Regions from separate parts of the Mesorhizobium sp. Cs1299R1N1 genome, predicted to be linked through region 1. Evidence: riboswitches for the same ligand, from Rfam matches in the RefSeq annotation. Region 1 holds a riboswitch; each other region holds the start of a gene.
What was found. Region 1 has a riboswitch for cobalamin ahead of O7A70_RS14130 (DUF1636 family protein). Riboswitches for the same ligand answer to the same signal wherever they lie in the genome.
Positions count from the first base shown of each region.

Region 2: it holds a riboswitch for cobalamin, as region 1 does, so the genes downstream of both, O7A70_RS20715 (aromatic ring-hydroxylating oxygenase subunit alpha) here and O7A70_RS14130 (DUF1636 family protein) in region 1, are expected to answer to the same signal.
Region 3: it holds a riboswitch for cobalamin, as region 1 does, so the genes downstream of both, O7A70_RS18530 (DUF1636 family protein) here and O7A70_RS14130 (DUF1636 family protein) in region 1, are expected to answer to the same signal.
Region 4: it holds a riboswitch for cobalamin, as region 1 does, so the genes downstream of both, metE (5-methyltetrahydropteroyltriglutamate--homocysteine S-methyltransferase) here and O7A70_RS14130 (DUF1636 family protein) in region 1, are expected to answer to the same signal.

Region 1 covers NZ_JAPYKR010000005.1:409,936-417,355, reverse strand. The annotation lists gene O7A70_RS14160 (ABC transporter permease) at 1-68, opposite strand, end outside; gene O7A70_RS14155 (ATP-binding cassette domain-containing protein) at 65-862, opposite strand; gene O7A70_RS14150 (substrate-binding domain-containing protein) at 949-1,962, opposite strand; gene O7A70_RS14145 (sugar phosphate isomerase/epimerase family protein) at 2,060-2,968, opposite strand; gene O7A70_RS14140 (Gfo/Idh/MocA family protein) at 2,965-3,996, opposite strand; gene O7A70_RS14135 (LacI family DNA-binding transcriptional regulator) at 4,190-5,215, shown strand; cobalamin riboswitch at 5,278-5,485, shown strand; gene O7A70_RS14130 (DUF1636 family protein) at 5,612-5,989, shown strand; gene O7A70_RS14125 (ABC transporter ATP-binding protein) at 5,986-6,774, shown strand; gene O7A70_RS14120 (ABC transporter substrate-binding protein) at 6,821-7,420, shown strand, end outside.
Region 2 covers NZ_JAPYKR010000009.1:160,739-168,158, forward strand. The annotation lists gene bglA (beta-galactosidase BglA) at 1-1,270, shown strand, start outside; gene O7A70_RS20695 (ABC transporter ATP-binding protein) at 1,300-2,412, shown strand; gene O7A70_RS20700 (DUF680 domain-containing protein) at 2,492-2,731, opposite strand; gene O7A70_RS20705 (DUF680 domain-containing protein) at 2,798-3,001, opposite strand; gene O7A70_RS20710 (DUF680 domain-containing protein) at 3,073-3,279, opposite strand; cobalamin riboswitch at 3,774-3,975, shown strand; gene O7A70_RS20715 (aromatic ring-hydroxylating oxygenase subunit alpha) at 4,091-5,338, shown strand; gene O7A70_RS20720 (hybrid-cluster NAD(P)-dependent oxidoreductase) at 5,404-6,504, shown strand; gene O7A70_RS20725 (PqqD family protein) at 6,647-7,078, shown strand; gene O7A70_RS20730 (serine kinase) at 7,113-7,420, shown strand, end outside.
Region 3 covers NZ_JAPYKR010000008.1:56,603-64,022, reverse strand. The annotation lists gene O7A70_RS18560 (NADH-quinone oxidoreductase subunit E) at 1-1,277, opposite strand, end outside; gene O7A70_RS18555 (NADH-quinone oxidoreductase subunit D) at 1,278-2,468, opposite strand; gene O7A70_RS18550 (NADH-quinone oxidoreductase subunit C) at 2,469-3,071, opposite strand; gene O7A70_RS18545 (NuoB/complex I 20 kDa subunit family protein) at 3,076-3,657, opposite strand; gene O7A70_RS18540 (NADH-quinone oxidoreductase subunit A) at 3,648-4,013, opposite strand; gene O7A70_RS18535 (winged helix-turn-helix domain-containing protein) at 4,349-5,548, shown strand; cobalamin riboswitch at 5,578-5,785, shown strand; gene O7A70_RS18530 (DUF1636 family protein) at 5,824-6,258, shown strand; gene cobW (cobalamin biosynthesis protein CobW) at 6,255-7,292, shown strand; gene cobN (cobaltochelatase subunit CobN) at 7,311-7,420, shown strand, end outside.
Region 4 covers NZ_JAPYKR010000002.1:704,466-711,885, reverse strand. The annotation lists gene metE (5-methyltetrahydropteroyltriglutamate--homocysteine S-methyltransferase) at 269-2,608, opposite strand; cobalamin riboswitch at 2,698-2,898, opposite strand; gene O7A70_RS06780 (helix-turn-helix transcriptional regulator) at 3,405-4,154, shown strand; partial or broken gene O7A70_RS06775 (heparan-alpha-glucosaminide N-acetyltransferase domain-containing protein) at 5,345-5,983, shown strand; gene O7A70_RS06770 (hypothetical protein) at 6,103-6,432, shown strand.

The DNA.
Region 1 (7,420 bases):
TGGGAACTGCCTTGGCGGGAAATGCCGGCCGACGGCTCGTGCAGATCGGGCTCCATGGTCTTGCTCATCGTGCTCTCTGCTCCGCGTCGCCGGTGTCGTGCAGTCCGGCCAACCCGCCCGGATGCGCGACGTCTTCCATGAAGTTGATGAGGTCTTCGGCCGACTTGATTTCGCTGCGGTCGGCCGTCAGCGCCATCTTGCCGCGGTCGAGCACCACGAAACGGTCGGCGATGTCGAAAACGTGGTGGATGTTGTGGCCGATGAACAGGATCGAGCGGCCGCTCGCCCGCACCTGGCGCACGAAGTGGAAGACCTTGGCGGTCTCGGTCAGCGACAGCGCCGTCGTCGGCTCGTCGAGGACGATCAATTCCGCCTGCTTGTAGATGGCGCGCGCGATCGCCACGCCCTGGCGTTCGCCGCCCGACAGCTGGCCGACGATCGAGTGCGGCGTGAATACTTTCGAGGTGAAGCCGATCTCGCGCATCAGCCGACTCGCCTCCTCGATTTCCTTGCTGACCTTCAGCCAGCCGAGAAAACCGGTGAGTTCACGGCCCATGAAGATGTTGCGCACGATCGTCTGCTGCACGGCCAGCGCCCGGTCCTGGAACACCGTCTCGATGCCGGCCTCTCGCGAACGTGCCGCATTCCATCCGGTCACCGGCTTGCCGCGGATGAGAATCTCCCCGCTCGTCGGCTTGACCACGCCGGATAGGATCTTGATCAGCGTCGACTTGCCGGCGCCGTTGTCGCCGATGAGGCCGACCACCTCGCCGCGGTCGACGCTGAGATTGACCCCGCCAAGTGCATAGACGTGGCCGTAGGACTTGGCGATATCGCGCAGTTCTATGAGACGTTCTGCCATCGGATCCTCGCTTGATTGTCTTGCACCGGCCTTCTCGCCAGCGGTCCCGCCGGCCGGGGCCTGATCCCGGCCGACGGCTTGGGAGGTCAGCGCAGCGCCTGCTTGGCGAGTTCTGCGACGATCTCGTAATTTTCGGGCGTGACGAAACCGGCGCCGGTGTCGACGTTCATCGGCGCCAGGCCCAGCACCACTTGCTGGCACAGGCTGAGGATCGGCAGATAGCCCTGCAGGAATGGCTGCTGGTCGGCCGTCAGCTGCACCCAGCCGGCCTTGAAGCCCTCGACGATCTGCGGGCTGGTGTCGAAACCGAAGTTGAAGATATCGCCGGGCTTGCGCCCCGCCGCCTGCATGTAGGTGGGGACATTGCCGAGCATCTGGCCGCCGGGATAGCCGACCGCCTTGATATCCGGGTGATTGAGGAGCGCCGCCGTGATCACCGGAATGGCGAGGTTGGGGTCGGAAGCCCATTCGCCGCTCGGCGGCGAGGACAGCTGGATGACCTCGACGCCCGCTTCCTTCAGCGCCGCCACCGTGGCGCGCTCGCGCGCGCCGCGGTTCTCGTTCTCGAACGGGCCGATCATGATTGCCTTGTCGCCGGCTTTGAGCTTGCCGAGCTTGAACGCTTCGGCGCCGAGCGCGCGGCCCTGCTGTTCCTGCTGCGCGCCGACATAGCCGCCACCGAACGCCGCCGTTACCTTCGCCACCGGGACGTTCTGGTACATCATCTTGATGCCGTCCTTATGCGCCTCTTCGGCGAGCGGCATGATCGCGGCGTCGCCCGGATGGCCCATCATGGCGATGCCCTGGGGCTTGACCGCGACCGCTTCGCGCAATTGCTGCACCATCTTCTCCGCGTCCCACTGGGAAAAGATGTAGTCGACCTTGGGCCCGAGATCGGCCGCGGCCTGCTTGGCGCCATTGTAGACGATGGTACCGAAGGCGTCGCCCTCGGCGCCGCCGACGAAGAAGCGGATGTGGACGTCCTTGCACCATTGGCCGTCGAGCGCCTGCGCCGGCAAGGTGGAGATTGCGGCGGCAAGCGCCGTGGCGGCCGCCACCACGGTCGTCCGCAGAAGTGTCGTTCTGATCGCGATGCTCATGCACGTTCCTCCCATTGTTTCCCTCGTCAGCCGAGGGGCCTTTGAACGATTGCTTTGGCAGTACCACTTACGGCCGGCTCCTCCCGCCGGCCGGTCCTCACTCCGGATTTGGCAGGTAGCTCGCACCTCCCCGGCATAGCTTGAGATACTCCAGCGCGCGTGCCTGCCCCGTGATCTCGAGGTCGCCGCGATAGACCGGGTCGTGCCAGCCTTCGATGTCGATCGCGCCCTTGTATCCGGCCAGCCGCAATTCGCTGATCACCCGCGTCCAGTCGCTGTCGCCGAAGCCTGGCGTGCGCATCTGTACGAACGGCAGCCGGCCGAACACGCCGTGCTCGCGAATGACGTCCCAGCGCACCGTCGCGTCCTTGCCATGGACGTGGAAGATGCGCGGCGCCCATTTGCGGATCTGCGGCATCGGATCGATCAGATAGACGAGCTGGTGGCAAGGCTCCCATTCGAGGCCGAGATTGTCGTCAGGCAACTCGTTGAACATCAGCTCCCAGGCGTCCGGATTGTGGGCGATGTTCCAGTCACCAGCAGCCCAGTTGCCGTCCATCGCACAGTTCTCGAAGGCGATGCGAACGCCCTTGTCGGCGGCGCGCCTGGCCAGCGGCCCCCACACCTCGCGAAAGCGCGGCAGGCTGTCTATCAGTGGCTTGCCACGGAGCCGGCCGGTAAAGCCGCAGACCATCGAGGCGCCGAACAAATGCGCATTGTCGATGACCGTCTCCCAGGCCTGGAGCACGCCACGGTCGACATCGCCGCCCTCCAGCGGATTGCCGAACACGCCGAGCGACGACACCGTGACATCGGCATCGCCGATCGCCTCGCGGATCTGGCCCGCCAGCCGGGGCAGGTCCTTGCCACCCAGTGTCTGCCAGAAGAAGGGCTGGATGCTCTCGAAGCCGAGCGGCAGGATTGCCTTGATATAGGCGGCCGGGTCGTCGAGGTTGGCCCGCACCATGGTGCCGATCCTGATGTCGAGGAGCGGGTTTGGCATCATTGTGCTTCCTTTGCGATCATCACGCGGCGTCTGGTTTCGGCGCTCTCGATGGCGCCAAAGACCATGGCCAGGCTCTTGATGTTGTCGGCGCCGCGCGTTTCCGGCTCGGTGCCGGTCTCGATGGCGCGCATGAAATCCCTGATGATACCGAGATGGCCGTCGACGCGGTCGGCGGGATCGAGCGCCGGCACCTCGATTGGCTGAATTTTGTCGAACATGCCGTCGCGGCCCGGCACCACCGCTTCCGCCTTCAACCCGTCATGGCCGTCCCAGATCAGGCTGCCGCGCTCGGCGACGATGCGCCAGCTGCCCTCCCAACTGGTGCGGAAGCCTGCCGCGCACCAGCTGCCCGCATAGGTGAAGACCTTGCCGTCGCCGAGATCGAAGACCGCGCTGGCCGACGAGCCCTGTCGGTACCAGGAATTGGCCGGTTCCCATTCCTGGCAATGGACGCCGGCCGGCTCGCCATTGACCATGTAACGGGCGGCGTCGAATGTGTGGATCGCCATGTCGAGCAGCAGCACATGGGCCATCTCCTCGCGAAAACCGCCGAAATGTGGCGCGACGAAAAAGTCGGCGTGGATGCTGGTCGGCTTGCCGATGGCGCCGGAGTCCAGAAATCTCCGGATGCGTCTGACATTGGTGACATAGCGGCGGTTCTGGACGACGGCATGGATGCGCCCGGCCTGGCGGGCGGCCTGGACGATGGCGCGGGCATTCTCCGGGCTATCGGCGAGCGGCTTTTCCGTCAGCAGATGGCAATGATGGGCAAAGGCGGAAAACGCGACGTCGCGCCGGGCGGCGGGAACCACCACATCGAAGACCGCTTGCGGTCGGGTCTGGTCGAGCACGGCATCGAGACTGGTGCCGGTGACGGCACCACCAAGGTCGTACTCGCGAGCCCTGGCCTTCGCCCTGTCGGCATCGAGATCGACAAGGCCGACAATGGCGAGCCCGTCGATTTGCCGCGCGGCATCGAGCCAGGCCTTGCTCATCGCTCCGCAGCCGACCAGAACGGCGTCGATCATCCAGCGCTCCTCCTCTCGGCCCCTCCAGGCCGATCGTCCCGGCGTTCACGGCGTGACCGTAAACGTTTTTCCGTAAACGTTTACGAGAACACACCCGAAGGCGTAGAATGTCAATCGGCCGCCCATGAAAATCGTCGTTGCGCCTTGGCCCGGGCGGTCACCGGTGCTAGCCAAGCAAGGGGAGAACAGTCACTTGGCGTCCAGCATTCACGACCTTGCCCGTCACCTGAACATTTCGATCGGCACGGTGTCGCGCGCCCTCAACGGCCGCGCCGACGTCAATGCCGACACGCGCCAGCGCGTTCTCGAGGCGGCCAGGGCTCTCAACTATTCGCCGAACCAGTCCGGTCGCAGTCTCAGGCAAGGCGCTACCCACTCGATCGCCTTCATGCTGCAGCCGCATCCGGGTGACCAGGAATATGGCGAGCCTTTCTTCATTCCGTTCCTGACTGGATTGCAGGGCCGGCTCGCCGAGAGCGGGCTGGATCTCATCGTGGTGATGGGCGCGCCGGGCGACTATCAGCAGGAGCGCCTGCGGCGTGTCGTGGAGACGCGCCGTGCCGACGCGGTGGTGCTGGCCTGGACGCGGCGCGAGGACGAGCGCATCGACTATCTGACCCAGGCCGGCTTCCCCTTCGCCACGCTCGGCCGCAGCCGCTCCGGCGACAAGGCCTACCCCTCGCTCGATCTCGATTTCGAAAAAGCAGGCGCCGACGCGGTCGATCGGCTGGTGGCGCGCGGCCATCGCCGGATCGCCGCCATCCGCCCATCGCTCGATCTGAATTTCGGCTATCTGTTCCTCGACGGCTACCGCAAGGCCTTGCGCCGGCATGGCATCGCCGTCGATCCCGGCCTGATTGCCGACGGCTTCATCAACGAGGCCGGTGGCTACGAAGTGACACCCCAGGTGATGCGCCGCAAGGACCCGCCGACCGCCATCATCTTCAACAATGATGCAATGGCGCTTGGGGGCTGCAAGGCGCTGGCCGAGATGGGTATCAAACCGGGTCACGACATGGCGGTGACCGTCATCGTCGATACGCCGCTCTGCCGCTATTTCTCGCCGGCGCTGACTGCTTTCCGCCCGGCGCTGCAGCCGATGGGACGGAGGCTCGCCGAAATGCTGCTGGCGTCGCTACCGGCTTTTGCGGGGGCCGCCGGGCCAGAGACCATCAGGGAGGTCTGGCCGCTGGAACTGATCGCCCGCGACAGCGATTGACCATTTGTTGGTTCTGTTATAACAAAACAAACGACTGCCTTGCCTCGCCGCCGCGCGCGGCCTAGGCTGCGACTCGTGATGGTCCCCGAGCCGAAAGGCGAGGGGTGAAAAGGGAACGCGGTGAGATCCGATTTTGGGTCGAGGCCGCGGCTGCCCCCGCAACTGTAAGCGGCGAGCAAGATCCGGAACGCCACTGGCCGGCAAGGCTGGGAAGGCAGGATTGCGCACAGACCCGTGAGCCAGGAGACCTGCCATCACTGTGTTGACCGGACGGGGTGTGCCGGGAGGAAACGTGGACATCGGTCATGTCGGCCGGTCGACCAACATCCTTCCGTCGCCAGTTTTGAAAGTGACGGGAAGTTGGACGGCGCAATCGATCGTATTCACCCCGGGCCCATGCACCAGATCATCGTGTGCACCCTTTGCCGCGACGTGCCGACCGGCGTCAGGTCGGGCGAAGGTTTGCGCACCGAGTTGCGCTCTCGCCTCTCGGCCCAGCCTGACGTGGCGCTTGGTTTCACGGTCGAGGGCGTGGCTTGCATGGCGGGTTGCGCGCGTCCCCTGGTGGTGGCTTTCCAGGCGCCCGGCAAGGCCGCCTATCTCTTCGGGTCGATCGATGCGCAGGCCGACGCTGCCGATCTCGTGCGGTTTGCCAGGCTTTACGCCTCGCTTCCCGACGGCTGGTGCAATTCCGGACAACGGCCGCCGCGCCTGGCCGGCAAGACGCTGGCTCGCATCCCGGGACCCGGCAAGCTGGCGGATGGCAATCGATGACAGCGTCGCTTCTCGATGCGCACGACTTGGGCGCGACGGCGAATGGCCGGCATCTGGTCCATGCGGTCAGCCTGTCGGTGACGTCAGGTGACCGCCTCGCCATCATTGGCCCCAACGGCGCCGGCAAGACCACGCTGCTGCGCATGTTGTCCGGCATGCTCAGGCCAAGCTCGGGAGAGGTGAAGCTTGGCGGGCGACGCCTGGACAGGATTTCACCCGCCGAGCGAGCCCTGTATATCGCCGTCGTGGGCCAGACAGACCAGCCGGACCCACGGCTGGCGGTGATCGATTATGTCGAGCTTGGCCGCGTCCCGCATGCCGGCCTGAGGCGCCGCGGCGAGGAACGCGACATTGTCGTGGATGCGCTGCACCGGACCGGCCTGTTGCCGCTGCTCGGCCGGGCCATCGGCTCGCTGTCTGGTGGCGAACGCCAACGCGCCCAGCTAGCACGCGCCATCGCGCAGAAGCCCAAAATCCTGTTCCTCGACGAGCCGACCAACCACCTCGATCCGCGCGCCCGCGCGGAACTGCTCGAACTGGTGGCCGGCTTCGGCATGACCGTGATCGCGGTGCTGCACGATCTGACGCTGGTGGCACCCTTCGCCACCAAGGTGGCGGTGATGAACGAGGCCCGGCTGTATGCGCTGGCGCCGCCGCACGAGGCGCTGACGCAACATCTGATGCGCGAGATTTTCGGCATCGACGTGTTTCGCCTGCGCCATCCCACCGAGGACCGCGAACTGACGGTGTTCGAGCTTCCGAACCGCGCCGCACCGCCGTCCTGACCAAATCCATCCTTATCCGACACGGTTCAACCAAGGAGCAAAGTCCGTGAAACGCCTCGCCCTGTCCCTCGTCTTCTCGCTGCTGGCCTCGACGACCTTTGCCTTCCCCGTGACCGTCGACAGCTGCGGCAAGCCGCTGACCTTCGACGCGCCGCCAAAGCGCGCCGTCATTCATGATCTCAACATGGCCGAGATGGTCTTCGCGCTGAAGCTGCAGCCGTCGATTGTCGGCCTGACCGGTATCACCGGATGGTATAAAGTCGGTCCCGAATTCAAGGCAGAGCAGGGTTCCATTCCCGAACTGGCACCGAAATATCCGACGCTGGAGAATCTCCTCGCCGTCGAGCCCGACTTCTTCTTCGCCGGCTGGTACTACGGCATGAAGCCTGGCGGCGACGTGACCCCCGACACGCTTGCTCCGCACGGCATCAAGACGCTGGTGCTGACCGAAAGCTGCGTCCATCTCGACAGGAGCCGCCCGGCCGCCTCCATGGACCTGCTCTATGGCGACATCGAAAAGCTGGGCAAGATCTTCGGCAAGGAAGCAGAAGCGGAGAAGCTTGTCTCCGGCTGGAAGGCGCAACTCGCCGATATCATCGCCAAGGTCGGCAGCGCCAAGGGAACACGCGTGTTCCTTTACGATTCC
Region 2 (7,420 bases), on a different contig from region 1:
CACCAATCCGAAGGCCGACTGGTATGTCTGGGCCGACGCAAGGCCCGACGGTACGCCGCCCAACAACTGGCTGTCGATCTTCGGCGGCTCGGCGTGGCAATGGGACACCAGCCGCCAGCAATATTACCTGCACAATTTCCTGGCCGAGCAGCCCGACCTCAACTTCCATAGCCGCCAAGTCCAGGACGCGCTGCTCGACGTCACCCGCTTCTGGCTGGAGCGCGGCGTCGACGGCTTCCGTCTCGATACCATCAATTTCTACTTCCACAGCCAGGGGCTGGAAAACAATCCGCCGCTGCCGCCGGAAGAGCGCAACGACCAGACCGCGCCGGCGGTCAACCCCTACAACTACCAGGATCATATCTACGACAAGAGCCGGCCGGAGAACCTTGCTTTCCTCGAGCGCTTCAGGGCGCTGCTCGACGAGTATCCGGCGACCGCCGCGGTCGGCGAAGTCGGCGATTCGCAGCGCGGGCTGGACGTGGTCGCCGCCTATACCGCCGGCGGCAAGCGCGTGCATATGTGCTATTCCTTCGACTTCCTGGCGCCGGAAAAGATCAGCGCCGCCAAAGTGCGCTCGGTGCTGGAAGGCTTTGGCAGGGTGGCCAGCGACGGCTGGTCGTGCTGGGCGTTTTCCAACCATGACGTGATGCGCCCCGCCTCGCGCTGGGCCGCCGATGAAGCCGACCCGTCCGCCTATCTCAAGGTCATCTCGGCATTGCTGATGTCGCTGCGCGGCTCAGTCTGCATCTACCAGGGCGAAGAACTCGGGCTCGGCGAGGCCGACCTGCGCTTCGAGGACCTGCAGGATCCCTACGGCATCCGCTTCTGGCCGGAATTCAAGGGCCGCGACGGCTGCCGCACGCCCATGGTGTGGGATGGCGGCGCCAGGAATGGAGGCTTCTCCCCGGCAAAACCCTGGCTGCCGGTGCCGGCCAAGCATCTGTCACAGGCGGTCAACGTGCAGCAAGGCGACGAGACCTCCCTGCTTGAGCATTACCGGCGCTTTCTCGCCTTCCGCCGCGCCCATCCGGCGCTGGCCAAGGGCGACATCACCTTCGTCGAAAGCGAGGGCGACACCGTCGCCTTCACCCGCCGGGCGGGCAATGAGGAGGTCGTCTGCGTTTTCAATCTGGGCGCCAGGCCGGCGAAGGTTGACCTCGGCAACCGAACCCTGCAACCTTTGGCGGGACACGGGTTTTCCGGGCAGGCGAGCACCGGTTCGGTCGAACTTGGCGGTTACGACGCCTGGTTCGGACGCATAGGCTGAAACATCTGAGGAATCACTGGAGGAAATCAATGGCCGATGTCAATTTGAGACAAGTGAAGAAGTCCTACGGCAATCTCAACATTCTCCACGGCATCGACCTCGACATCAAATCGGGCGAATTCATCGTCTTCGTCGGACCGTCGGGCTGCGGCAAGTCGACCTTGCTGCGCTCGATCGCCGGGCTTGAGGAAATCACCTCGGGTGAACTCAGGATCGACGGCCAGGTGGTCAACGACGTGCCGCCGTCGAAGCGCGGCATCGCCATGGTGTTCCAGTCCTATGCGCTCTACCCGCACATGACCGTCTACGACAACATGGCCTTCTCGATGAAGATCGGCAAGGAAAGCAAGTCCGAGATCGACAAGCGGGTACGGCAGGCAGCCGAGATCCTGCAGTTGACCAAATATCTCGACCGCCTGCCCAAGGCGATGTCCGGCGGCCAGCGTCAGCGTGTCGCCATCGGCCGCGCCATCGTGCGCAATCCGAAAGTGTTCCTGTTCGACGAACCGCTGTCGAACCTTGACGCGGCGCTGCGCGTCGCCACGCGCATCGAGATCGCCAAGCTCAAGGAATCGATGCCCAACACGACCATGATCTATGTCACGCACGACCAGGTCGAGGCGATGACGCTGGCCGACCGCATCGTCGTGCTGAAGGATGGCCACATCGAGCAGGTCGGCACGCCCATGGAGCTCTACAAGAACCCCGGCAACCTCTTCGTCGCCCAGTTCATCGGCTCACCGGCCATGAATATCCTGCCGGCGACGGTCGACAAGACGGGCAATCCGACCATCGTCAGTCATGTCGGCGGACGCAAGGCGACGGTACCGATAGCGACGCCTGCTTCAGCAAAGGGAGCGGCGGTCAGCTTCGGCGTGCGGCCGGAAGATCTCGCGATCGCCAGTGGTAGCGATTATCTGTTCGAGGGGACGGTCGATTATCTCGAGCAGCTCGGTGAGGTTCAGCTGGTCTATATCGACATCGGCCGTGCCGACCTGCCGCTGGTGACCAAGTTGCCGGGCAATGTCGAGGTCAAGCGCGGCTCGACGCTGCGGCTGACCGCCAATGCCGGCGACCTTCATATCTTCGATGCGGATGGACGGTCGTTCGCCCTGCAGGAAGCGGAAGCAAAAGCCGCCTGAGACCACAAGCTGTCTTGACAACGCAAAAAGAGAGCGGCGGGCAAGCCCGCCGCTCTCTTTTGTATATCACCACGGCTGGTTAGTTGCTGCCGAAGAGGTTGCGGTCTGCGCCCTGAGGGGCGGACTTCTGTACGTCGCCCGACGAATTGAGCAGCTTGTAGACAGGCGATTCGCTCTTGCGGGTCGAGCCCGTATGCGAGGTGTCGACGTTGACGGTCGCCAGCTTGTTGATGTCGGTGTCGCCAACGTTGTCGTTGCCGGCATAGGCGCTGCCAGCGGCAATCAGAAGAGCGGCGGCGGTAAGAACAATCTTTTTCATTTTGGTACTCCGATTTTTTCGAATTCAAGGGGCGGGCTGATCGCGCCGTCCTTGCTTGAAGAGATGTTAGTTGTTGCCGAACAGGTTGCGATCGGCGCCGTGCTGGACGGGCTCCTGGCTGGCAGGAGCCGACTTGTCGACCGACGCGGTGTACGAGTTGTCCACCGCGGCGGCAGGCTGGTTGGCACCGTTGGAGCCATAGTTGTCGCTGGCAAAAGCGCTGCCGGAAATGGCCAGAACGGCGGCGGCGGCAATAAGGATCTTGTTCATTTTAGACACTCCTGAATTTCTTGAATTCCACCGGATCGGCGGGCAAGCCCGCCGTCCGTGGGGACAGGCCGTTAGCGGCCGAAGAGGTTGCGATCGCTGCCCTGAGCAGGCGTCTGAGCAACAGGCTCCGACGTCTTGGTGGAGGTGGAAGCGGTGTACGAGCTGTCCACCGCGGCAGCAGGCTGGTTGGCGCCGTTCGAACCGTAATTGTCGCTACCAGCGAAGGCGCTGCCGGAAACAGCCAGAAGGGCGGCGGCAGTGAGAATGATCTTTTTCATTTTTTGGTACTCCAGTATTTTTCCATCCGTCTAGCGGCGTGTCTTGGGATTAAATCGCGTCGTTCGGACAGCCCCGATGTGGGAGAGCACCCTTGCCGTTTCCAATCACGAAGTTGTTCAGCGTGGACCATGACTCCACCACTTGAAATTGTACCAGCGCTTTCCACATCTCTTATTTTCTCGTGTAATATCAAATTGTTAGCTTAAAGCAGCACCTCGATCACCAACTGTGTCGGAGGCTCGGCGTTCACAGCGTCTTGCACGCACCGTCAACAGAAACGAACCGTTCGGTTCGATTTTAGTCCCTGCTAATAGTCACTTTTTGAAACCGTTAACCTATTTGCTGCCGGCAAAAGGGTGGAAGAGGGTGCCGGCGCGGCTTGGCGACAGAAGGCGATTCCAACGGCTACAAGCCTGTCATGACGATCCAGCATGCGTGTCGCGCCGCATGGATGCGATGTCGCTTTCGTGCCGATGTCGCAAAGCCTGTCGTGGTTAGATCGGGCATCTCAGGTGCCGCTGCGAGACGACGGAGTGGAGAATTGGGAAGCCGGTCAGATTCCGGCGCTGCCCCCGCAACGGTGGTGGAGTTCAAGTCGCAACGGGAGACCACTGGGCGAAAGCCTGGGAAGGTGTCGCGATGGTCCGCAAGGACAACTCCAGAGCCCGGAAACCAGCCCGAGATCGCTAGAACTCGACTGATCGCGGTGGGCGGTCAAGAGGCGGATGGTGTTTGTCCGGCTTTTCGCCGATCTGCGCCCAGTCCTTCCTCAATCACCACCAGTTCAGTCCTTGAAACTGAGGACAGGACATGGACGCGCGCAACGACATGCTGAGGCTCTTGAACAGCCGCAGACAAGGCTTTTCGCTGGAACAGCCCTTTTACACCGACCCGGACTACTTCAAGCTGGACATGGAGTTGATCTGGTATCGCGACTGGCTGTTCATCGGCCATGATTGCGAATTGCCCAAGCCGGGCAGCTTCATCACCGTGCAGATCGGCGATTATCCGGTCGTGCTGGTGCGCGATCAGCAGGGCAAGATCAACGCCTTCCACAATTCCTGCCGCCATCGCGGCAGCCGCGTCTGCAACAGTGACAAGGGCACGGCCGCCAAACTGGTCTGTCCCTATCACCAATGGACCTACGAGCTCGACGGCCGGCTGCTGTTCGCCCGCCAGATGGCCGATGGATTCGACAAGAGCCAGTACGGCCTGAAGCCCGTCGCCTGCGAAAGCGTTGGCGGCTACATCTTCATCTGTCTGGCCAGCGAGCCCGCCGATTTCGCGCCGATGCGGGCGATGATCGAGCCCTACCTTTTGCCGCACCGGCTGCGTGAGGCAAAAGTCGCCTTCGAGAGCACCATCATCGAGAAGGGCAACTGGAAGCTGGTCTGGGAAAACAACCGCGAATGCTATCATTGCGCCGGCAACCATCCCGAACTCTGCAAGACCTTCCCGGAAGCACCGACGGTGACCGGCGTGCAAGGCGCCGACAGCGATCCGGAGATGCTGGCGCACTGGGCGAAATGCGAATCGGTCGGCCTGCCGAGCAAGTTCCGCATCGATCCGGCCGGCCAGTATCGCGCGACCCGCGCGCCGCTGCTGCGCGATGCCGTCAGCTACACGATGACGGGAAAGCGCGCGGTCGAGAGGAATCTTTCCGACAGCGTTTCAACCGACCGCATCGGTTCGTTGCTGCTTTACCACTATCCGACCACCTGGAACCACATCCTGGGCGACCACGCCGTCACCTTCCGGGTGCTGCCGATCAGCGCCACGGAAACGGCGGTGACGACCAAATGGCTGGTGCATAAGGATGCGGTCGAGGGCGTCGATTACGATCTCGCAGAACTCACCCATGTCTGGACCGAGACCAACGACCAGGATCGCCGCATCGTCGAGGAAAACGCCTTCGGCATCCTGTCGCCGGCGTATGAGCCAGGCCCCTATTCGGAGCTGCATGAGGGCGGCGTGATCCAGTTCGTCGAGTGGTACGCGTCCTTCATCGGGCCACGGCTTGCCGAAGGCGGCCGGCCGGCCCTGCGCAGCGTTGCCTAAGGCATATCGCTAAAGACGGCGGTTTTGGGCATGCGCGGAACAAAAGGGACAACAGGATGAATGCGATGACGGACCTCGGCCTCTATCGCCATCTCGACCAGATGGCGCCCTGGAACGACAGGCTGCAGGTGCTGGAAGTGACCGGCGTCACCGACGAGGCGCCCGACGTGAAGACATTCACCTTCCGCTCCGACAACCAGACCTGGTTCCGCTACAAGCCGGGCCAGTTCGTGACGCTGGAATTGCCGACACCGGACGGGCCGCTGATGCGCACCTATACGCTGTCATCGTCACCGTCGCGGCCATTCTCGATCGCGGTGACGGTGAAGGCGCAGGTGGGCAGCATCGGCACACGCTGGATGTTCGATCACCTGGCGCCCGGCTCGCACGTCAAGGCCTATGGACCAGGCGGCGACTTTTCACTGCACAGCCATCCGGCGGCGAAATATCTGTTCATCTCGGCCGGTTCGGGCGTGACGCCGATGATGTCGATGCTGCGCTGGCTGAACGACTGCGCGCCATGGACCGATGTCGGCTTCGTCAACTGCGCGCGGCGCCCGGAAGAGATCATCTTCCGCAAGGAGCTGGAGCTGCTCGGCGGCCACATGCCGGGCCTGTCGCTCGGCTTCATGATCGAGGAACGGTCGAGCCGCGAGCGCTGGTATGGCCATATGGGCCGCATCGACGCTATCCGGTTGCCGCTGCTGGCGCCCGATTTCCGCGAACGCGAAATCTTCTGCTGCGGCCCCGATCCCTTCATGCGCGCCGTGCGCGGCATGCTCGAAGCCGCCGGCTTCGACATGGCAAAGTACCATCAGGAGAGCTTTGCCGCGCCGACCGTTGAGGAAATCCCGGTGCCATTCGCGGCGCCGGCGCAGGACGGTGTGGCTGTCCCCGTCGAAGCCGCAACGCCGATCCGCTTCGCGCTTTCGGACGTCGACGCCGGCTGTGTCGCCGGCCAGACCGTGCTGCAGACGGCGCGTGCTTCGGGCGTGCGGATACCGGCGGCCTGCGAATTCGGCCTGTGCGGAACCTGCAAGGTGAAGAAAGTCTCCGGCAGCGTCGAGATGAGCCACAATGGCGGCATCCTCGATCACGAGATCGATGATGGCTTCATCCTGGCCTGCTGTTCAAAGCCACTGTCGGCACTGGAAATCGAGGCTTGATCTGCCCGGCCTTCGACTGATCCGGGAATGGTCCGCGCCTTGCCGGCGATGGTTACCTTGCCAAGGAAGACCCGAAAGTTTACAGCCGTTGTCGGTGGAAGCGGTCCTGCTGGCGGGCAGGAAAATGCAGAGCGGGGCAACAATGATGCATGAATCCCATGCCTATGCGGTTGCGAGCCGGGATATCGTTTTCGAATCCTTCGATGGCGAAGCCGTGGTGCTCAACCTTGCCAATGGCAAATATTTCGGCTTCTCGGATTCCGGCAGCAAGGTGTGGCAGGCGCTTTCGTCCGGAGCGGACGCCCAGGCTCTGATCGGGCTGGCCGCGGGCGGCTCGACAATAGGCCAGGCCGAACTCGAACACTTCATATCCCAATTGCTCGAACTGGGTTTGCTGGTGCGTTCGGAAGCGACGGCGCAGCCACTGCCAGGCGAATTGCCAGCCGAGCTTGCCGCCACGAACGAACCGCTCAATGTGAGCATTCACGACGACCTCGCCGATCTGATCGTCGTCGATCCCATCCATGAGGTCGAGGAACCCCTTGGCTGGCCGGCGGTCAAGCAGGCTTCCTGACGGGCCGGCCGCGGCCGTGATGGAAAGGCGCTTGATGCCGCGCGTCACGCTCGAAACCTTGCCCGAGTACGCCCGGTATCTCATCGCCGCCGCTGAAGGCGCGGCCCCGCGCTATCCGACCACACGAAAGGTTCGCCTGCCCCGGCTGGAACTGACCGCGCATCTCGGCCACGGCGTGCTTGCCGATGCACTAAACCATGCATTTGTCGAGGCCGGTCATGATCAGCCCGAACCGTCCGTGTGCCGCATCTTCATCGCTCATCCCGGCATCGACGGCATCCCGGAGCCGGCGCGATGGGGCGATGCGCATTTCACCGAGCACGGTTTTGCCAAACGGCTCGC
Region 3 (7,420 bases), on a different contig from region 1:
CCGAAGACGCGGATGTATTCGGCGACGCCGCCCTTGGCGAGCGCCTTGGCTTGGCGGACCCAGTCGTCGCGGTCGATGCGGCCCTGGAAGGAGAGGTAGCCGTCGACCCACTCTCGTTCGGCCTTTTTCCACGACGCGACCTGCGCGAAGGTGAAGATGCCAAGCGAATGCAGGATACCCTCGATCTTCGGGCCGACGCCGGAGATCAGCTTGAGATCGTCGACCGCGGCCGGCCTGTCGATACCGGCCGGACGGTTCTTGTCCTCCAGAGATGGTTTTGCCGGCTTTGCGGCTGGCACCTTGGCTTCCGGCGCCTTGAAGGCCGATGCCGGTTCGGCCCTGACCGTCGGTCCACTGCGCTGCTTGGAGACCTTCTCCACTTCCGGCGCCGCTTTGTTGGCATTGGCGGCCGAATGCAGCGGCGCAGAAACGCTCGCCGCCTTCTCCGTCGCCGGCGCCACCTTGGCCTTTGAAGGCGTCTTCAACGCCGGGCTGGTCTCAGGCGCGTCGGTCTTCGGCTTGCTGGCATTGGACGGCGCGACAGGGGCGGCAGGAGCACCAGCCGCCGGTGGCGGCACCGGCGCCGCGATGATCGCGCCGGGTGCTGCCTTGGCGGCCTTGGCTGCTTCCCGGGCCTCCCGGTCACGGGTCGACTTGAGGATCGCCTTTTCGCTCTTCAGCGTCGTCAAACCGGAGGCCGGCTCCGAGCCTGTACGGCCATTCTGCGGCCCGGGCGCCACCGAGGCCCCCTTGCCGGCATCATAGAGATCGATGATTTCGGCCAGGCGCTCGGGTGTCAGATCCTCGAACGTGTCCTTGAACACCATGACCATCGGCGCGTTGACGCAGGCGCCGAGGCACTCCACCTCCTCCCACGACAAGGTGCCCTTGTCATTGGTGTGGAACTGGTCGTGGTGGATTTTCGAGCGGCACACATCCATCAGCGCTTCCGAGCCGCGCAGCATGCACGGCGTGGTGCCGCAAACCTGGATGTGCGCGCGGGTACCAACGGGATTCAACTGATACTGCGTGTAGAAGGTCGCGACCTCGAGCCCGCGAATACGGGGCATGTCGAGCATGTCGGAGATGGTCTCGATCGCCGCCTTGGTGACCCAGCCTTCCTGCTCCTGCGCCAGCATCAAAAGCGGAATGATCGCCGACTGCTCGCGGCCCTTGGGATACTTCTTGATCCATTGCTTGGCAGCCGCCGCGTTCGCCCGGTTGAAGGCGAAGGAGGCTGGCTGGACGCTGGCTTCTGCGAGACGGCGGACTGACATTTAGCGATCGACCTCACCAAACACGATGTCGAGGGAGCCAAGAACGGCGGTGACGTCGGCCAGCAGGTGGCCGCGGCAGAGGAAATCCATGGCTTGCAGATGCGCGAAACCAGGTGCGCGCAGCTTGCAGCGGTAGGGCTTGTTGGTACCGTCGGAGACCAGATAGACGCCGAACTCGCCCTTCGGCGCCTCGACCGCCGCATAGACCTCGCCGGCCGGCACGCGATAGCCTTCGGTGTAGAGCTTGAAGTGATGGATCAGCGCTTCCATCGAGCGCTTCATCGCCGCGCGCTTGGGCGGCACCACCTTGCCGTCGAGGTTCGACACCGGACCGGTGCTCTCCTTGCCGAGCAGCAGGTCGACGCATTGGCGCATGATCCGCGCCGACTGGCGCATTTCTTCCATGCGCAGGAGATAACGGTCGAAGCAGTCGCCGTTCTTGCCGATCGGGATGTCGAAATCCATTTCCGAATAGCATTCATAGGGCTGCGACTTGCGCAGGTCCCAAGGCGAACCCGAGCCGCGCACCATGACGCCCGAAAAGCCCCAGGCCCAGGCGTCGGCCAGCGAAACGATGCCGATATCGACATTGCGCTGCTTGAAGATGCGGTTGCCGGTGAGCAGCTTGTCGAGATCGTCGAGCGATTTCAGGAACGGGTCGATCCACTTGCCGATGTCCTCGACCAGTTGGCGCGGCAGGTCCTGGTGGACGCCGCCGGGACGGAAATAGGCCGCATGCATGCGCGAGCCGGAGGCCCGCTCATAAAACACCATCAGCTTTTCGCGCTCGACGAAACCCCACAGCGGCGGCGTCAGCGCACCGACGTCCATCGCCTGCGTCGTCACATTGAGGATGTGCGACATGATGCGGCCGATTTCGCAATAGAGCACGCGGATCAGTTGGCCGCGCCTCGGCACCTCGATGCCGAGCAGGCGCTCGGCGGCGAGCGCGAAGGCATGCTCCTGGTTCATCGGGGCGCAATAGTCGAGCCGGTCGAGATAAGGCACCGCCTGCAGATAGGTCTTGGCCTCGATCAGCTTTTCCGTACCACGATGCAGCAGGCCGATATGCGGATCGACGCGATCGACGACTTCGCCGTCAAGCTCCAACACGAGGCGCAAAACGCCATGCGCGGCAGGATGCTGCGGACCGAAATTGATATTGAAGTTGCGGACGGAGGTTTCAGCCATTTACTGCTTTGCCTTCTCATCCCCGGGCAGCACGTAATCCGTGCCTTCCCAAGGGGAAAGAAAATCGAAATTGCGGAATTCCTGCTTCAATTCCACAGGCTCGTAGATGACGCGCTTGGCTTCGTCGTCGTAGCGCACTTCGACGAAACCGGTCAGCGGGAAATCCTTGCGCAGCGGATGGCCTTCGAACCCGTAATCGGTCAGCAGGCGGCGCAGGTCCGGGTGGCCCGAAAACAGCACGCCATAGAGATCGTAGGTCTCGCGCTCGAACCAGTCGGCGCCGGGATAAACGCCGGTGATCGACGGCACCATCGTCTCTTCGTCGGCCTGCACCTTGACCCGGATGCGGACATTCTGTTTCGGCGACAGCAGATGGTAGACGACGTCGAAGCGCTTGGCTCGCGACGGATAGTCGGCACCGCAGACATCGATGATCGAGATGAACTGGCAGCGCGCATCGTCGCGCAGGAAGGTCATCACTTCGACCAGGTCGCGCGGCTCGACATTGATGGAGAGCTCGCCATAGGCGAGCACCGCGTCATTGACGCGGCCGATCAGCTTCTCGCCGAGATAGGTCGACAGTTCGCTAAGGGATGCGGCCATGGATTTACCGTTCGATCGTGCCGGTGCGGCGGATCTTCTTCTGCAGCAGAAGAATGCCGTAGAGCAGGGCTTCGGCGCTCGGCGGGCAGCCGGGCACATAGATGTCGACCGGCACGACCCGGTCGCAGCCGCGCACCACCGAATAGGAATAGTGGTAGTAGCCGCCGCCATTGGCGCAGGAGCCCATCGAGATGACGTAGCGCGGCTCCGGCATCTGGTCGTAGACCTTGCGCAACGCCGGCGCCATCTTGTTGGTCAACGTGCCGGCCACGATCATGATGTCTGACTGGCGCGGAGACGCGCGCGGCGCGACACCGAAGCGCTCCGAATCGTAGCGCGGCATCGAGGTGTGGATCATCTCGACCGCGCAGCACGCCAGACCGAAGGTCATGAACATCAGCGAACCGCTGCGCGCCCAGGTGATCAGCGCCTCGGTCGAGGTGACCAGAAAACCCTTGTCGGCAAGCTCGTTGTTGATTTCGAGGAAGAAGGGATCGTCCTCCCCCACCGGCTTGCCGGTGTTGGGATCGATGATACCCTTGGGCTTCGGCGCGACGAGGGTGCCTGAACTGTCGTTCAATCCCATTCCAGCGCTCCTTTTTTCCATTCATAGGCAAAGCCGATGGTCAGCACTGCCAAAAACACCATCATTGACCAGAAACCGAGCATGCCAATCTTCGAGAAGGACACCGCCCAGGGGAAGAGGAAGGCTACTTCCAGGTCGAAGATGATGAACAGGATCGACACCAGGTAGAAGCGGATGTCGAATTTCATGCGGGCATCGTCGAACGAGTTGAATCCGCATTCATAGGCGGACAGCTTCTCGGGATCCGGGTTGCGGTAGGCTACCAGGAAGGGCGCGGCCAGCAGCGCCAGACCGACCACCAGCGCCACGCCGATAAACAGGACGATGGGCAGGTACGAACTGAGGAGTGCGTTCATGCAGCGGCTTTCCGTTGGCGCCAATCCACGTTGATTACAGCACCGGACCTTAATGCGGAAGCGTGACAGTTTAACCGCTGAACCGTTTTAAGGAGCCTATGCTGCAACGCGGCGAGGGTTAGCGCAGCACTTCCAGCGAAGCAAGTCAAACCTTGTTCAAAACACCGAGCTGGACGGCAATCCGGGAGAAACTGGTCCCATACGCTCCTGTTTGATTTCCTTCGCCATTTACTCCACTTTTCTCTCCTGACAGGGTTGCCGCCAAAACCCTGCTAGCATGGGCTGGAATCACGCCTCGCAACGACGCCAGACAGGTCCATCAGGGACGCATCCGCATGAAGGAAAAGATCTCGCTTGCCGCCGCCCGGCGTATCGCGCTCGCCGCTCAGGGGTTTCTCGATCCCCGCCCCGCCGGTACGCCCGACCGCCGCCACTTCGCCCGCGTTCTGTCCCGCACCGGCCTGCTGCAGATCGATTCCGTCAGTGCGGTGGTTCGCGCCCATTACATGCCGCTCTATTCGCGTCTTGGTCCCTATCCCCTCGCTTTGCTCGACAACGCCGCCGTGACCCGCAAGCGCTCGGTCTTCGAATACTGGGCACATGAGGCCTCGTTCCTGCCGGTCGAGACCTACCCGCTGATGCGCTGGCGCATGCGGCGCGCCGAGCAAGGCGATGAAATGTATCTGGGGCTGGCCAAATGGGGCCGCGAGCACGCCGCCTACATAGAAGAGATCTACCGCGAGGTCGTCGCACGCGGCCCGGTCGCCGCTTCCGCGCTGGAGGGCCAGAAAGGCTCCGGCGGCTGGTGGGGCTGGAGCCACGCCAAGCACGCCTTCGAGTGGCTGTTCTGGGCCGGGCGCATCACCACGGCGCACCGGCGCGGCTTCGAGCGCTTCTACGACCTGCCAGAGCGGGTGCTGCCGCAGGCGATCCTCGATACGCCGGTGCCCGCAACTGAAGACGCGCATCGTGAATTGCTGCGCATCTCCGCCCGCGCCCACGGCATCGCGACATCGGGCGACCTGCGCGACTATTTTCGACTCTCCCCCGCCGACATGAAAGGCCGGCTGGAGGAACTGGTCGAACTCGGCGAGTTGCTGCCGGTCCGCGTCGAGGGCTGGGACAAGCCGGCTTACCTCTATAGGGACGCGCGTTTGCCACGCAAGATCGAGGCCCGCGCCCTGCTGGCGCCGTTCGACCCCGTTGTCTTCGAGCGCTCGCGCTCAGAGCGGCTGTTCAATTTTCACTACCGGATCGAGATCTACACCCCGGCCGACAAGCGCCAATACGGCTATTACGTCCTGCCCTTCCTGCTCGGCGACAGGATCGTGGCGCGCGTCGACCTCAAGGCAGACCGACCGGCAAGTGTACTGCGTGTCCATGCTGCTTACGCCGAGCCCGGCGCATCGCCCGGAACCGCCGCTCAGCTCTTCGAGGAATTGAAGCAGATGCAGGGCTGGCTTGGCCTCGAACGCATCGAAGTGACGCCTGCCGGCGATCTGGGCCCGGCGCTGTCCGACACCGCGGTGTCGTAAGCTCGCGTTGACACCGCTGCCCGCAAGAGCCTAAATCGGATCCAGACGGTCTCCTCTCGGCAAAGGGAGGAGCCAAGAGGGAATGCGGTGCGGGATTGAAAAATCCCAAATCCGCGGCTGTCCCCGCAACTGTGAGCGAAGAGCCAAGGCCGAAAGCCACTGGGATTGTCCCGGGAAGGCGGCTACCCAAGGCGATGACCCGCGAGCCAGGAGACCTGCCGTCTGGAATGCAAGTATCCGATCGCCCGGCGGGTTTTCCGGGCAAGGAGCCTGATTTGGATCGCGACAGCAGTTTTTCGGCTGAAACAACGGACATTTCGTCCGGCGAGGATGATTCCCTGGCCGGCATCACTGTCATCGTCTGCGCCTCCTGTCGCGACGAGACCGGCTCCGACGCCCATCCCCGGGCCGGCGAACTTTTGGCCGAAGATACGCGCCAAGCCGCCTCGGGCGACACCATCCGCATCCGCACCGTCGAATGCCTCGGCAATTGCAAACGCCGACTGAGCGCCGCGATCCTGCGTGACGGCTGCTGGAGCTATGTCTTCGGCGATCTGACCACGACCAGCGGCGCCGATCTCGTCACCGGCGCGAAACTCTTCGCCACCTCCAGCGACGGCCTCATTCCCTGGCGGGGCCGGCCCGACAGCCTCAAGCGCGGCCTCGTTGCCCGCATCCCTCCCCTCGACATGCTGAAAGACTTGATATGACCGCATCCGTTTCCCGCGTTCCCTGCACCGTCGTCACCGGCTTCCTCGGCGCCGGCAAGACGACTCTTGTCCGCCATCTCCTGGAAAACGCCGGCGGCAAGCGTATCGCGATCATTGTCAACGAGTTCGGTGACATCGGCATCGACGGCGAAATCCTCAAGGGCTGCGGCATCGACACCTGCCCTGAGGAAAACATCGTCGAGCTGGCCAATGGCTGCATCTGCTGCACCGTCGCCGACGATTTCGTGCCGGCGCTCGACCAGATCCTGTCGCTGACGCCGAAGGTCGACCATATCCTGATCGAAACCTCGGGCCTCGCTTTGCCCAAACCGCTGGTCCAGGCTTTTCAGTGGCCGACAGTGAAGAGCCGGGTGACCGTCGATGGCGTCATCGCCGTGGTCGATGGTCCCGCACTTGCCGAAGGTCGCGTCGCCAACGACATGGACGCCCTGCAGGCGCAGCGCGCCGGGGATGAAAGCCTCGACCATGATGATCCGGTCGAGGAGGTGTTCGAGGACCAGATCGCCTGCGCCGATCTGATCATCCTGTCGAAGAGCGACCTGATGGACGCCGCCGGTTCGGCCCGCGCCAACGCCATCGTCAACGAACACTCCGCACGCGCCGTGAAGATCGTGCCGACGTCTCACGGCAAGGTCGATCCCTCGGTGCTGCTCGGGCTTGGTCTCGCCGTCGAGGACGACATCGAGAATCGCAAATCCCATCATGACGGCGCATTCGACCACGAACATGACGACTTCGACACGTTCATCGTCGACATCCCCTCGATCGCCAATCCGGACGAACTGGCAAAACGCGTCGCCGCCGCCGCCGAACAGGAAAACGTGCTGCGGGTGAAAGGCTTCGTCGAGGTCGGTGGCAAGCCGATGCGGCTCCTGCTGCAGGCCGTCGGCCCGCGCGTCAATCATTACTACGACCGCGCCTGGACCGCCGGGGACGACCGCCGCTCGCGCCTCGTAGTCATCGGCCTCAAGGGGCTGAACCGTCCGGCGATCGAACGTATCCTCGCCGGCTGATTTCAGGCACGGGCCGCGATGCACATCCTCACCACGACCTCCGCCTCGCTCGACGATCTCGCCGAGCCTGTCGATCTCCGGCAGACGCCGGCGGATATCGTGGCCTTGTCCTTCACCGACAGCGATCT
Region 4 (7,420 bases), on a different contig from region 1:
AAACCGCATCACCTTACGACTCTCAATGTTCAGATGAGCAGATCCGACTGCACGCTGTTAGAGATGCGCTCCGACTCGATGGCATCGTCATTGGCAAGGTGGTCGGTATATTGACCGACGAGTCGGAAGAAGCATCGGACCCAAATCAATGCCGTCAGCGGACTGTCACATTCCCAACGAAATCGGGTTGCCCGTTCACCTCTTGGGTTCACCCAATTTCGATCCGCTTCAGTGCAGTCCGGTCGCAACGGCGAGGCGTGCACTTTTGCTAGGCGGCCCTCGGTGCGTCTCTCAGAAAACGCGCGGCTTCGACCATATTAATGAGTGCCGGACGGACTTCCTCCCACCGACGTGTCTTCAAGCCGCAATCGGGGTTAACCCAAATCTGACTGTCGCGAAGGCGCTGTCGCGCCTGCGAGAGCAGGTTCGTCATCTCGTCGACGCCAGGCACCCGCGGTGAGTGGATATCATAAATGCCCGGTCCGATCTCGTTCGGATAATTGAACTTTTCGAAGGCATCGAGCAACTCCATTTGCGAGCGCGAGGTTTCGATGGAGATCACATCCGCATCCATCGCCGCGATCGCGTCTATTATGTCGTTGAATTCGGAGTAGCACATGTGCGTGTGGATCTGGGTCACATCATACACGCCCGTGGAAGCGAGCCGAAAGCACTCGATGGCCCATTCGAGATAATGCTTCCACTCGGATTTGCGCAGCGGCAAGCCCTCGCGCAGTGCAGCTTCGTCGATTTGAATCACCTTGGCGCCAGCGCTTTCGAGATCACTCACTTCGCCACGTAGGGCGAGCCCGATCTGGCGGCAAACGACCGAGCGCGCCAGATCGTCGCGTACAAAGGACCAGTTCAGAATCGTCACCGGGCCGGTGAGCATGCCCTTAACGGGTTTATTTGTTAGCGATTGAGCGTACCGCCACCAGCGCACCGTCATCGGATTGGGACGCGACACGTCGCCAAAGATGATCGGCGGCCGCACATAACGTGACCCGTAGCTCTGCACCCAGGCCTGCTGCGTGAAGGCGAATCCGGAGAGCTGCTCACCGAAATATTGCACCATGTCGTTGCGTTCAAACTCGCCATGCACCAGCACATCCAGGCCGATCTCCTCCTGCCAACGGATGGCTGCTTCGATCTCCTTCCTCAGGAACGCCTCATAGTCGACATACCTCAGCTCTCCCTTTGCATGGGCGGCACGGGCGTTGCGAATCTCGGGCGTTTGCGGGAAAGAGCCGATCGTCGTAGTCGGGAAAAGCGGTAGGCGGAGCGTTTCGTCCTGAAGCCTGGAGCGCTCAGAAAAGCCGCTTTTCCTGTGCGTCATGTCTTCGTCGATAAAGGCGAGGCGTCCTTCGACCAGCGGATCATGCACCTTCGGGGACGTCAGACGCGCGGCGGCTGCTTGGGTGGAGGACTCCAGCTCTGCTGAAACCGCCTCCCGACCTTCGGACAAGGCCCGGGCGATCGTGGTCAGTTCGTCCATCTTCTGCGCCGCGAATGCGAGCCACGACTTTATGTCCTTATCGAGCGCTGTTTCCAGTTCCAGGTCGATCGGCACATGCAGAAGTGAGCACGAAGGCGCGATCTCCACTCGCTCCAGGGGCCAACCCGCGACGACCGGCTTGATCCGGTCGAGGATGGGGCGCAGATTCGCACGCCAGATGTTGCGACCGTCGATCAGGCCAAGCGAAAGCACCAGGCCTTTTGGGGCAAGGCGGCCCACCGCCTCCAATTGTTCAGGAGCGCGTGCAAGGTCGAGATGCAGGCCCGCCACAGGAAGCGAAAGAGCGGTCTCGAGATTGCCGTCCAATCCGCCGAAATAGGTGGCGAGCATGATCTTTAGCTCCGGGGCCGCTTTGGAAAGACGGTCGTAGGCAAAATTGAACGCGTCTTGCTCGTTTGGAATAAGGTCGAGCACGAGCGCCGGCTCATCGATCTGCACCCAGTCGGCGCCCGCCACTTTCAGGCGGCGCAGGAGTTCCTCATAGACCGGCAGCAGCCGCGGGAGCAGCGCAATTGGGTTGAAGTCTCGAATGGGCGACTTTGCCAGCTTAAGGAAGGTGACGGGCCCAAGAATGACCGGGCGGGTGTGAACGCCGAACGCCCTACCCTCAAGGAAGTGATCCACCGGCTTTGCCGACGACAAAGCAAAGGCCTGGTCGTCGACGAGCTCCGGGACCATGTAGTGGTAGTTGGTGTCGAACCACTTGGTCATTTCCAGCGCGGTAACCGCGTCACTGTGATTGGCATGTTCAAGTCCGGCAGCCTCTCCTTGGCTGCCACGCGCCATGGCAAAATAAGTGTCGAGCGAGACTTCCCCCTCGGTCCAGCCATAACGTGGCGGCACAGCGCCGACCATTGTTGCCGTGTCGAGCACATGATCGTAGAGCGAGAAGTCGTTGGACGGAATTATGGTCACGCCACGGTCGCATTGTTCAGTCCAGTTCGCGACACGCAGCGCCCGCGCCGTTTCGAGAAGGTCGGCAGCAGAAGATTTTCGCGACCAGTAGGCCTCCAGCGCGCGCTTCAACTCGCGACGGCGCCCAATGCGCGGCACGCCAAGTGTGGCAACAGGAACTTTCCGAGAGAGAGACATACCATACCCCGATGATTGGGGCTGGACGCAAGGCAGACGTTGGCAAGCAGACAAAGCCGGTTACCACGCCCACCGAGACACCCCGCCTGTGGACCTTGTTCGCCGAGGCAGGTCTCCTGGCTCGCGGGTCGACACCTCTGCCCGTCTTCCCGAGGCGCATAGCCTCAGTGACTTGAGTGGGCTTGGCTCGCCGCTTACAGTTGCGGGGGCAGCGCCGGCATCTTCACCGGCTTCCCTCTTAGCTCTGATGCGACTAACCGGATCAGAGAACCACGACAATCCGACACTGGCCGAAGGGAAGATTCCTGTCAAGCGGACATAAACAAATCTTTATGCCGTTATTCGATTTTGTTGTCGCTCGTACGGGTGATAGCTGCGAAGCCGATTGAATGCGACCATCCTTGAAGAGCGCGAAGGCAAGCCCTTCCGCTTCCTCCCCACTGTCCTGATGGCGAACTGTTGCAGGGCCATACCGCCTGTTGTTGGGGGTTGACTCCGACCATGCTGGAAGCAACATTTCCGATATACTCGAAATGAGCATAGGCAGATGCAAGCACACGCCATTGCCCGGCATCCGGCAATACAATACATGCGAGGGAACGGATCGGTCGGCCGGCTTCGCGGTTGGCATCCGCGGTCGACCTACCCCGAGCAACTCGCTCAACTGGTGCAAAAAGAATCGAGGAGAGTTGTCGACCAGCACCGGTCGGCCAGCAATGCGGCAGCTTGATGCCTGCAATCCCACCCGAGAGCCCCAAACCACCCACTACCATCACCATCATGGAAGCAATGCGTTATGGAAGCACCTGCGCTTTGGCGTCGGCACCTCGATGACACGTTCGAGTTTCTCAATCAGATCCGCAAGAGTTCAAGCCAGCAGGAAATCTGCCAGCACCTGATTTCCTATGCCGAGCGGTTTGGCGCCAGAAACGTCCTGGCAGGACCGATCCCACCGCCGCGTGCGCTGAGGCGCGAGCAGATTTCCCATGTGCTGCTCGACGCCTGGCCACGGCAATGGTCCGAGCGCTATTTCTCCAAAGGCTATCTCCATCGCGACCCTACCATTCAGCTTGTGAAGCGTGGGACCACGCCCTTCCGGTGGAGCGAGATTGATCAAGTTTCCCGGGTTTGTTCCTTCGGGCGACAGATCATGGCGGAGGCATCAGAGTTTAATCTGCGTGACGGCTTTACGATTCCGTTCGCGACACTGAACGGACAGCCGGTTGGATTTTCCGTTGCAGGGGAGAAGCTCGAGCCGGGTCCTCACGACCGTCTCGCCTTTCAGTTTGTCGCCGCTTGCGCCTTCGGATGCGCGGCCCTTCTTGCGGATGGCAAACAGGCCTCGAAACCAGTGCGTCTGTCACCTCGACAACAGGATGTCCTGCGCTGGGTTGCCGAAGGCCTCACCGTGGAGCAGGTCGCTGATCGCCTGAACGTCAGCCGCAACACGGCAGATACGCATCTGCGATTGATGCGCCAGAGGCTCGGTGTGACAAACAACGTGCAGGCCGTCACGACAGCTTTCCGCCTGGGGCTGATCAGCTAGCCTCACGCAATCGCGTGATGCCGCATCGGTCCGCGATGAACCATTGGTTGACCTCGAAACTGGAGGACAACCGAGATGCTCGGGCTCAGCGACAGCATCAAGTCATCCTGGCACGACTGCATAGACAAGCCAGATCTCAATCGCTTTGTTGTTTGCCTGCCCGGCGATGGCTGTGCGGTCGCCGAACAGTCTTCGCGCCTGGGTCTATGATCTCCACATCGGTCGGCGCGAGCATCGACCCGTAATCGACGACCAGTTGTTCGGCGCGGACGCGGCATAGAATGCCCGCCGAAACGCCGCCGTACGGCAACCGAGATCGCGCGCGGTTGCTACGCGAGATCCCATTCCAGGCTGAACCCGCATTCCGCGATCCACAGCTCGGCCTCGTCAGCGCCATCGACCAGCCCAGGTCTTGCCAGCTTGAGAATGCCGCTGTCAAAAAGGACGACTGTCCGAAGGCCGGCCCGCGCCAGTTCCAAACCTGCGAAGCACCGAGTCGCACGGCAGCCTATAAGAACCGCCTTTTTCCACGCAGGCAGTCCGTCGCAGAGCCAAATCGCTCTTGCCTGCACGCTCGCCGCGACAAGCCGGGTTCGTGGCGACAGAGCTTGCCATTTGCCGCGCTGCGGGGGCATCAGAAGCCAACAATAACCGCTTGTCTTCGGCCGTATTCGACTGCTGGCGCAAACACGACGGCCGGTAAGTCACAACGGAAAGCCACTGAAGGCGTTTTCGGCGCTTCTTTGAGAGAGTATCCGTCGCATGATTCTAAGCCCGTGAGCTCACGGCGCCGTGCTGTACCCCAATCTTTGTCGAGCGAAGTCCACAGGTGCCCGGCGTTCGCTCGCCAGCTTCTTGAATTGGTCGTCGTCAGTCCCGTCGCCGAAAAAGGCGTGCCGCCTCACTTCGTGATGTCAGTCGTTCGTCGCATATCCGACATTCCGGCCTATCGATCAGCATCTCGACAGCTTTGGCACGGCATGTGCGTGCCTAGCGACAACCCGGCTCCGCCTCGGATCAGGAGAAATCAACCACCCAGCTCGCCAAACCCGCAGTCGTGTCGGCTGATTGCGCGACCGCCCCACGCTGCGGTGACCTGTTCCCGTTAGGGTGCGTCTTGCGGCCACGAGCTTGCTGCGCGCTCGGATTTATCCCCCGGGCGACGCGTCGCCAACGCACTCGAGGACGCCATGAGCTTTTTTCGACACAATTCGACCTTGGAGGCTAACGCCCGTGTGGCAGGAGGTGCCAATTCGGGTCGTCACTCGCCGGCAAACCGACTTGTCGGCGTCGACCTGGCGCGCGGATTGGCTGTGTTCGGCATGTACGCCGCACATGTCGGACCCTCTCCACGCGAAGGGGGGGTCACCGGCTTTATTCTAGAACTCGCTCATGGTCGCTCTTCCGCGCTCTTCGCCTTCTTGGCGGGGTTCTCCCTTGTCCTCATCACTGGAAGGGTCCCAAAGACAGCACAAGCAGGTCGCCAAGCTCAGATCAAAGTGGTGATACGCGCGCTCATCCTGCTAAGCTTAGGTATGCTGCTGCAAGAGATCGGAACGCCGGTGCGTGTGGTCCTCTCCTGTTACGGACTGTGCTTTCTTCTGGTTCTTCCACTCTACCGGCTCGATTCTTTCGCGCTCGCAGCCATAGCACTTTCGACGGCACTTGTGTTTCCTCAGCTAAGATTCCTGATCAACGGAGTGATGGACAAGGGGATGGCCCACCCGCTTGTTACCCTGTTGATTAGCGGGGCGTACCCTGTCGTGACATGGATACCATTCATGATCGCAGGCATGGCGGTCGCACGTCTGAATCTGACGAAAATGACCACCCGCCAGTGGTTGGCGACCGCTGGAATAGCGCTCGCCGTCCTTGGATATGGAGGGTCCGCGCTCGCCTTGCACTATGTGCCTGGGGTCGCACAGACGATCACCGCGCAGGCCGGGAGGTGGGCGCGCTCTGGTGGTCGGATGTGGGCGGATTCAACTCGGCGATGGCGTTCGGGGACGAGGCCGTTTGGTTGTGGGTGGCCTCACCTCACACTGAGACCACCTTCTCGATCCTGGGGAACACCGGCGTCGCCCTCCTAGTTCTGGCGATCAGCCTGGCCGTTTCCGACACGCGTCTTCACGTGCTGACCGCTCCAATCGCGACTGTCGGTTCCATGTCGTTGACGGCTTATGTCCTGCACATCGGGGGAATCTGGGTGCTCCAACCAGGATCATCCTCACTCTACCTGCTGGGATTCTTGCTCGCAATCAGTGCGTTCGCAATGTGATGGAGGCGCGCCGTTCGGCAGAGGTCCGCTCGAGGCGCTGATGGGCGGAGCCGCAAACTTGTCTCGGTGCGTCCCTTAGCACTGCGCCAGACCGAGCGATGAGTATGCACCAGATCCCCGGTCTTTGAGCTCCTCCGATTTCCGCTACGCCGAAAACTGATCGGCATATCGGGGAATTTGGTTTCGTGTAGGTGCGACCGTGACACGAATCGCCACTTTCATACTCGTTGGGAGCCACAGAATTCCTCGACTCGATAGGACGCAACCTCCATGGGTAGAGTCCGCCGAGTGACAAGATTCGCGATGATCCGCGTCGCAGCCGTGTGGGTCGGGCCGAGGTGCCCATGACCGGTGGCGTAGTTGACGCGCCTGGCCTTCGTGGATCCCGAGATAGGGACGCAAGGTCGAGTTGTGACGCGTTACCTACTTCACACAAACGTCGGTAGCAAAATTGTGAAACCCCCGCCGTCGGAATCGCTCGGGGCATGGATGTCGTCGCAGCGCGATGAGGATCTGTTAATCGCGTCGCTACGGAGATCTGCCGCGGTATTTTGGAGAGTTGAGGAACTCGAACGTTTCATCGAGGACGACCGAAATGCCGAGTACCTCACCTGATCGAAATTGGCGCTCGCCGAGATCGTGCTGGAAGCCCTGCATCGTGTCAGGCCCGGAGCCCCGGTACTAAGGCGCTCAGGAGATCGACGCCGAGCCTTGGCATATAAGCGCCAGGCCGCGGAACCAGCCACATCGTACCCAGGAATAGATAGGCGGCGTCGCGTCGTGTCCCCTTCGCTGAACTGGTATCGGTTGCCCAACGCGAGCGGGATTTCGACGAACGCAGCAGGGTAACGCATGTCCGACAATGTCGGCCATCGGACTGCGCTTCGACAATCGTACCCATCCCGTTGAAGGGCTTTGACCTGGCACGGCGTTTGCGCAGCAGATTGGCAATCAGCCTGCAACTCGGCTCAGGAGAAATCATCCCCAT